DNA from 2 places in the Synechococcus sp. CBW1002 genome. Region 2 is predicted to be linked to the other one. Evidence: predicted binding sites of a transcription regulator. Region 2 holds the regulator's gene; the other holds the start of a gene.
What was found. Region 2 encodes HrcA, which represses chaperone genes, less so after heat shock. Its sites were predicted from a motif close to TTAGCACTCNNNNNNNNNGAGTGCTAA; they were not measured.
Positions count from the first base shown of each region.

Region 1: a site for HrcA is predicted at 2,572-2,598, ahead of groES (co-chaperone GroES). Genes of this name have one in related genera too.

Region 1 covers NZ_CP060398.1:164,849-169,098, forward strand. Annotated here, with positions in the region: gene H8F24_RS19830 (hypothetical protein) at 24-152, shown strand; gene H8F24_RS00845 (hypothetical protein) at 201-395, shown strand; gene groL (chaperonin GroEL) at 521-2,155, opposite strand; gene groES (co-chaperone GroES) at 2,204-2,515, opposite strand; gene atpD (F0F1 ATP synthase subunit beta) at 2,744-4,210, shown strand.
Region 2 covers NZ_CP060398.1:565,836-570,085, reverse strand. Annotated here, with positions in the region: gene trpB (tryptophan synthase subunit beta) at 1-775, shown strand, start outside; gene H8F24_RS19055 (20S proteasome subunit A/B) at 777-1,865, opposite strand; gene H8F24_RS02660 (heat-inducible transcriptional repressor HrcA) at 1,920-2,909, opposite strand; gene H8F24_RS02655 (rhodanese-like domain-containing protein) at 2,986-3,336, opposite strand; gene H8F24_RS02650 (DUF3352 domain-containing protein) at 3,404-4,250, shown strand, end outside.

The DNA.
Region 1 (4,250 bases), 400 kb from region 2:
ATCGGGTTGACCGTCCTGGGCCCATGATCCGCCTGTTCACAGCTGCGCTGCTGGCCACCCTGGTGGGAGCCGGCTCCGCCATGGCCTGTGAGAAGCACCCCCGTGGTCATCAGGGCAGTTCCGACACCACCACCGAAGCGATGCGGCAGTAGGGGAGCAACCCTGAAGCGTGAGAGGGGTCCCATGCTGAAGCGTGAGCGATGGCCATCGAACTGCTGATCGCACTGGTGTTGCCGGTGGTGCTGCTGGTCACCGCCACGCTCCTGCTGGAATCCCACCCCGGCAATCTGCCCCGTCCGCTGGGCTGGCTCAGACGACGGCAGTCGCTGATCTGGAACAGCGGCATCGGCCTGATTCTTGGTCTCAGTGCGCTGCGCTATCTGCTCACCCGCTGAGAACACAGCCTCTGAATAGAGCAGCCACTCCACAGAGCAGACAGCGACCTGCCACAAAAAAGCCCCCGCCGAAGCGGGGGCAGAAACCGGCCAGCCAACCAGGCGGGCCGGAAACCAGAAGGCGATCAATAATCGAAGTCGCCGCCCATGCCACCGCCACCAGCGGGAGCTGCTTCCTTCTTCTCGGGCAGATCAGCCACGATGCACTCGGTGGTGAGCACCATGCCGGCGATCGAAGCGGCATTCTGCAGACCGGAGCGGGTCACCTTGGCGGGATCGACGATGCCGGCAGCCAGCATGTCGACATATTCGCCACTGGCTGCGTTGTAGCCCTCGTTGAAGGGCATGCCCTTGACATGCTCAGCCACGACAGCGCCATTGACGCCGGCGTTTTCAGCGATGCGCTTGAGAGGCGCGGTGAGGGCGGAAGCCACGATCGTGGCCCCGATCAGCTCCTCGCCGGAGAGGTTGGCGGCCGCCCACTCCTCGAGGGCCGGGGCCAGGTGGGCCAGGGTGGTGCCACCACCAGGAACGATGCCTTCCTCAACAGCCGCCTTGGTGGCGTTGATGGCGTCTTCGAGGCGCAGCTTCTTGTCCTTCATCTCGGTCTCGGTGGCGGCACCCACCTTGACCACGGCCACACCGCCGCTCAGCTTGGCCAGACGCTCCTGCAGCTTCTCCTTGTCGTAGGAGGAGTCGGTTTCGTCCATCTGCTTGCGGATCTGCTCGCAGCGGGCCTTCACGGCCACCTCGTTGCCTTCGGCCACGATGGTGGTGGTGTCCTTGTTGATGGTGATGCGGCGGGCGGTGCCCAGCATCTCCAGCTTGGTGTTCTCCAGCTTGAGGCCGGCGTCCTCGGTGATCAGCTGACCGTTGGTGAGGACGGCGATGTCCTCGAGCATGGCCTTACGGCGATCACCGAAGCCAGGAGCCTTCACAGCGGCCACGTTCAGCACGCCACGGAGACGGTTCACCACCAGAGTGGCGAGGGCTTCCTTCTCGATGTCCTCGGCGATGATCAGCAGGGGCTTGCCGGTGCGGGCGATCTGCTCGAGCACGGGCACCAGGTCCTGCACCAGGCCGATCTTCTTGTCGGTGAGCAGGATGTAGGGCTCCTCGAGCACCGCTTCCATCCGCTCGGTGTCGGTGGCGAAGTAGGGCGAGATGTAGCCCTTGTCGAAGCGCATGCCCTCGGTGACCTCCAGCTCGGTGGTCATCGATTTCCCTTCTTCGAGGGAGATCACGCCTTCCTTGCCGACCTTGTCCATCGCGTCAGCGATCATCTGGCCCACCTCTTCGTCGTTGCCGGCGGAGATGGTGCCCACCTGGGCGATGGCGTTGGAATCGGAGATCGGCTTGGCGTGCTCCTCGATCTTCTTGACGAGGAAGTCAGAAGCCTTGTCGATGCCCTTCTTCAGGGTGATGGCGTTGGCGCCGGCGGCCACATTGCGCAGACCCGCCTTGACCATGGCGTGGGCCAGGACGGTGGCGGTGGTGGTGCCGTCACCGGCAGCGTCGTTGGTCTTGGAGGCGGCCTGACGGATCAGGGCGACACCGGTGTTCTCGATGTGGTCTTCGAGCTCGATCTCCTTGGCGATGGTGACGCCATCGTTGATGATCTGAGGAGCGCCGAATTTCTTCTCGAGCACCACATTGCGGCCCTTGGGACCCAGGGTGACGGCGACGGCCTCAGCCAGGATATCGATGCCTTTTTCGAGGGCCCTGCGGGCGTTCTCGTTATAGATGATGCGCTTGGCCATGGAAGGCGTTGTCCTTGCGGGTGTGGAAAATGCGGGAACTGGTACCGTTCAGTTGACGATGGCCAGAATGTCCTTCTCGGAGAGCAGCACGAACTCGTCGCTGCCCAGCTTGATATCGGTGCCGGCGTACTTGCTGTAGAGGACCTGGTCACCCACGCTCACCTCGGGAGTCTGGCGGGTGCCGTCATCGTTGCGCTTGCCGGGGCCGACCTGGACCACCTCACCCACCTGGGGCTTTTCCTTGGCGGTATCGGGAAGCAGGATGCCTCCGGCAGTCTTTTCCTCCGACTCGGAGACCTTGATGAAGATGCGATCTCCGAGCGGTTTGACCGTGGAGACGCTGAGGGAAACAGCAGCCATGAATTGATGCGATAGCAACGGCATGGCGCCTGAGACGCCACTGAACAACGGGAGAGTTGGCACTCGGCCCCGTTGACTGCCAACGTATGCGAGCCAGTGGGCAACAAGCCAGCCCCAGGCCTGTGCGGTTGACCGAACTCCCAGGGTCGGGTGAGCTGCGGTGGTAAGGTTGCGCCGCTCAAGACGGGCTGATGCCCCGCTGCGCGAAACCGCGATTTTTCCTTACTTATGGCTGCTGCTGCTCCCGCCGCCTCCGGCACCAAAGGCATTGTCCGGCAGGTGATCGGTCCCGTGCTTGATGTGGAGTTCCCGGCCGGCAAGCTGCCCAGGATCTTCAATGCTCTGCGCATTGAGGCAACCAACTCCGCTGGTCAGCAGGTCGCCCTCACCGCCGAAGTGCAGCAGCTGCTGGGTGACCACCGCGTGCGTGCCGTGGCCATGAGCAGCACCGATGGCCTGGTGCGCGGCATGGAAGCGCTCGACACCGGTGCCCCGATCTCCGTGCCCGTGGGCGAAGCCACCCTGGGCCGCATCTTCAACGTGCTGGGTGAGCCCGTCGACGAGCAGGGCCCGGTCAGCACCACCATGACCGCGCCGATCCACCGGGAAGCTCCCAAGCTCACCGAGCTGGAGACCAAGCCCAAGGTGTTCGAAACCGGCATCAAGGTGATTGACCTCCTGGCGCCCTATCGCCAAGGCGGCAAGGTGGGCCTGTTCGGCGGCGCCGGCGTGGGCAAGACCGTGCTGATCCAGGAGCTGATCAACAACATCGCCAAGGAGCACGGTGGTGTGTCCGTGTTCGGCGGCGTGGGTGAGCGCACCCGCGAAGGCAACGACCTCTACGAGGAATTCAAGGAGTCGGGCGTGATCAACGCCGACGACCTCTCCAAGTCGAAGGTGGCCCTCTGCTACGGCCAGATGAACGAGCCCCCGGGCGCCCGTATGCGGGTGGGCCTGTCGGCTCTCACCATGGCCGAGCACTTCCGCGATGTGAACAAGCAGGACGTGCTGCTGTTCGTCGACAACATCTTCCGCTTCGTGCAGGCCGGCTCCGAGGTGAGCGCCCTGCTGGGCCGGATGCCTTCGGCTGTGGGTTACCAGCCCACCCTCGGCACCGACGTGGGTGAGCTGCAGGAGCGCATCACCTCCACGCTGGAAGGATCGATCACCTCGATCCAGGCTGTCTACGTGCCGGCGGATGACCTCACCGATCCCGCCCCTGCCACCACCTTTGCCCACCTGGATGCCACCACCGTGCTGAGCCGCGGCCTGGCCTCGAAGGGCATCTACCCCGCCGTGGATCCGCTCGATTCCACCAGCACCATGCTCCAGCCTGCCGTGGTGGGAGACGAGCACTACCGCACCGCCCGCGCCGTGCAGAGCACCCTGCAGCGCTACAAGGAACTGCAGGACATCATCGCGATCCTGGGTCTCGATGAACTTTCGGAAGACGATCGCCGCACGGTGGACCGGGCCCGCAAGATCGAGAAGTTCCTCTCCCAGCCCTTCTTCGTGGCGGAAGTGTTCACCGGCATGCCCGGCAAATACGTGAAGCTCGAAGAAACCATCAAGGGCTTCAACATGATCCTGGCTGGCGAACTCGACGATCTCCCCGAAGCCGCCTTCTATCTGGTGGGCAACATCGACGAGGTCAAAGCCAAGGCCGCCAAGATCTCCGCCGAAGCCAAGGGCTGAGCGCGTCCATCCACCGCTCGTTTCCCTGAGGTCCCCGATC
Region 2 (4,250 bases):
GCGCCGCCAGGCTTTGAACGTCTTCCGCATGCGGTTGCTGGGGGCCACCGTGCAACCCGTCACCGCGGGTACCGCCACCCTCAAGGACGCCACCAGCGAGGCCATCCGCGACTGGGTCACCAACGTGGAGACGACCCACTACATCCTCGGCTCGGTGGCGGGGCCGCACCCCTATCCGATGCTGGTGCGCGACTTCCATGCCTGCATCGGCCGGGAGGCGAAGGCGCAGTGCCAGGAGGCCTTCGGTCGCCTGCCGGACGTGCTGATCGCCTGCGTGGGCGGGGGCTCCAATGCCATGGGCCTGTTCCACCCCTTCGTGGAGGACACCTCCGTGCGCCTGATCGGGGTGGAGGCCGCCGGCGACGGTGTGGCCACGGGTCGCCACGCCGCCACGATCACTGAAGGGCGCGTCGGGGTGCTGCATGGCGCCATGAGCCTGCTGCTGCAGGACAGCGAAGGCCAGGTCCAGGAGGCCCATTCGATCAGCGCCGGCCTCGACTACCCGGGAGTGGGCCCCGAACACAGCTACCTCAAGGAGATCGGCCGGGCCGAATACGGTGCCGTGACGGACGCCGAAGCCCTGCGGGCGCTGCAGTTGGTGTGTGAACTCGAGGGGATCATTCCGGCCCTCGAAACCGCCCACGCCTTCGCCTGGCTCGAGACCCTCTGCCCCACCCTTGCCCCCGGAACGGAGGTGGTGCTCAACCTCTCAGGCCGCGGCGACAAAGACGTCAACACCGTGGCCGACAAGCTGGGCGGCAGGCTCGAGGGCTGAGTCAGAGGGGATCCTCTTCCCAGGCGAAACGCGGCAGGCGGCGCAGGCCGTCCTGCATGCTGCGGGCCCAGATGTCCATCGAGCGGCCGATCTCCGGTGCCCCCTTGGAGAGCTTGATGCGGCGCGAGATCCGAAGCTCGTCACGGGGCATCAGGGCCACCTCAAACGGCGGGCCCACCGTGAGGTTGGAGCGTCGCGTGATGATCTGGGAAATCAGGCACAGCCGCGCCGCATCCTCCAGGGACAGGCCGCAATGCCCCACGAAATCAAGCGGAGGCTTGCCGTACTTGCTTTCACCGATCTGCAGGAAGGGGGTTTCGCGGGTGGCCATCACCGCGTTGCCCTGGGGGTAGATCAGAACCAGGCCATGGCGGTCACCGCGGATCTGGCCGCCCAGGATGAAGCTGGCTTCGGCACTGGCTCCCGACTGCCGCAGGGTATGGCCGTATTCCTGCTGAACCGCCACGCTGACGCGACCCACATAGTCGGCCGCTTCAAACAGGAAGCGGGCGCTGAGCAGGTCGGGCAGGGATGAGTCCCGCAGACCCACGGCCTCTCGATCCACTCCCTCCCGACCCACTCCCTCCCGACCCACTGCCGCGCGATCCACTGCCTGCCGGTCCAATCCCTCCCAGTCCGCTGCCGCCCGGGAGGACGGGTTCCCGGCTTTGACGGAGCTGGTCACCGAGGCGAAATCAGAAGCCCAGGCAGCGAGCGGTCCGGCAGCCGGTGCCGTGGAGCCGGTTGCCGCATCAGGACTGATGGGGCAGGAATCGGCGAACACCTCCGTTTCCTGCGGTGGTTGGCTCGGTTGCTGCATCAGGCTGGAGCCGATGCCCACCGCTGGGCCACTGCCCACGCCAGGGGGGGTGCTCACGCCCTTGGCCAGCAGATCACGGTGGATCCGGTTCAGCACCGCCTGGGTGGTGGCGAGGTTGCCGGCGGCCAGGAGCACGAACAACCGGTCTTCTGCCGGCTGAAACACGTGCATCTTGCTGTAGGTGGAGATGTAATCCACCCCGGCGTTGGTCCGGGAATCAGATGCGAAGACCAGCCCCGAATCGAGAAGAAAGCCGACGCAATAGGTCATTCCGGGGTCGGGAGGAAAGAGGGGCGGGCAGGGGCAATCCGGCAGCCGCAGCCCTCAGCTGAGCAGGCGTTGCAGAATCGAGGCTACCGATCGGACCGTCGCCCGCGCCGTGGCGTACGCCATCCGCATCGGTCCGATCAGGGCAACATGGCCCAGGCCACCGTCGCCGCTGCGATAACTGGCCTGCACCACGGCGCAGTCATGCAGGGCGACGTGGGGGTGTTCGCGGCCGATCCAGATCGCATCCCCTTCAGGACCCAGCACCTGCCGCGGTCGCTCTTCAACCAGTTGCACAAGTGGCCGCAGGCTGGCGGTGCGGCTGAATTCCGGCTGTCCAAGCAATCCCCCCAGTCCGATCGCGAGGGCGTTATCAGCATCATCGGCATCGCTGCTGGCACGGCTGGCCAGGGCCTGGCGCAGCACCCGGCCACTGCGCTGCAGCTCGCGTGGCAACTGCTCCCAGGAGATGCCGGGCTCCCCCGGCCGGCGCAGTTGCTGATTGGCCCAGCGCTCCAGCACAGGCAACTCCAGCTCCGTTTCGCCCGGAAGGCGCACGTTGAGGCTGGTGGCCACCGCCGGGGCCTGCACCAGAAACACCAGCAGGCGATCGTGGCTGCCCATCAGCCGGATCGCCTGGAGCCGCGGCTCGGCCCGTTGCGGCCGGGTGATCAGGCTGAGCAGCCCGGTGAGATCGGCCAGCCGCCGGCCGAGGTGACGCAGCAGGTCGTCCAGGCTGGCCCACTGAAGGCTGAGGCCGGTGAGTTCACGCTCCAGTTGCAGGGCAGCCGCACCGGGGGCCGGCAGCAGCTGATCCACATAGGTGCGGTAGCCCCGCTCGCTGGGGATACGGCCGGCGGAGGTATGGGGCTGGGTCAGCAAGCCCCGCTGTTCCAGGGCGCCCATGGCCGATCGCACCGTGGCCGGGCTGGCGGGCAGGCCGAAGCGACGCACCAGGGTGCTGCTTCCCACCGGCTCCATCGTGTCGACGTAGTGCCTCACCGTGGCTTGAAGCACCTGCTGTTGGCGGCGGGGCAGGCTGTCCACGGGAAGGGGCCGGCACGGACCCGGTCAGAGTGGCGTTGAGCTTAGAGAGCTTCCAGCGCCTGCGCCAGACTGGAGATCAGTAGCGGGGCACGCTGGGATCCACAAGCACGCTCCAGGCGTCGATGCCCCCCCGCAGATTCCAGACCCGTTCATAGCCCTGTGTCTCCATCAACCAGCAGCCGAACTGCCAGCTGCGCACGCCGGCATGACAGAGCACAACGATGTCGGCCTCCGGATCGAGCCGCTGCGGCAGCTCCGCCAGCCACTCCTGGGAGCGGCTGAGCGGTAGATGCACCGTGGGATGGGATAACCGGGCCAGCGCCAGTTCCTGGTCCTCCCGCACATCCACCAGTTGCAGGGGGCGTTCCGCCTGCAGCCATTGCTGCAGCTCGCTGGCGCTGAGGGAGCTCGGGCTGGCGGAGGCCATGGCGTGGGGGAGTGGGCGGTCAAGGTAGGGGCTTGGCATCAAGATGGGGCCACCTTGCGTAGGGCGCATGAAGGCCCGCCCCTTCCTGGCGGTCGTGCTGCTGGTGGCGGTGTTGCTGCTGAGTCTCGGCCTGGCGGGCTGGTGGCTCGTCTGGCAGCGCAGCCCCCTCCAGCTCCAGCGTCAGCCCCTGGTGGTGCCGCTGTCAGCCCGCTTTGTGCCCCGCTCCGCCCCCCTGGCCCTCTACCTGCTGGCGGATGGCAACCAACCGGTCGACTACGCCCGCGCCGTTGCCCCCAACCGCCAGCGCCGACCATCAGCCGAGGCTGTGGCGCGCCTGCGGGATGGCGCCTTCGCGGCTGCCGGAATCGATTACAGCGGTGAACTGGCCGAGTGGCTCGGCCCCGAGATCACCCTCGCCCTGCTGGAGACCGGCGCCGATCCCGGCGACACCGGCTGGCTGCTGGCCCTGCGCAGCCGCGATGACCAGGGCGCTCGCCGTTTCCTGCAGCGCTTCTGGCAGACCCGCAGCCTGGCGGGCACCGACCTGCAGATCAGCCGCTACCGCGGCATGGGCCTGATCAGCGGCCGCGGAGCCCTGCTGGGGCAGGAGCCCGCCCCCCTGGCCACGGCCCTGATCGACGATGACCTGGTCCTGATCGGATCGGGCCGTGGCGTGCTGGAGCAGGCGCTCGACGTCTCCCAGATCGATGAACTCAACCAGGCCGCCAGTTCCCGCTTTCAGCAGCAGCTGCAGCAGCTTGAACGGGGCGTGGTTGTGGTGCAGGCCCGGCCCGAGGCTCTGCAGCGCTGGCTGGGCCTGCCGGCCTCCCTCGCCGATGACAGCCGTGTCACGGATCTGGTGGCCGCCCTGCGGCCCCAGGGCACCGCTCTGGTGGTGGATGCCCTGCTGGGCT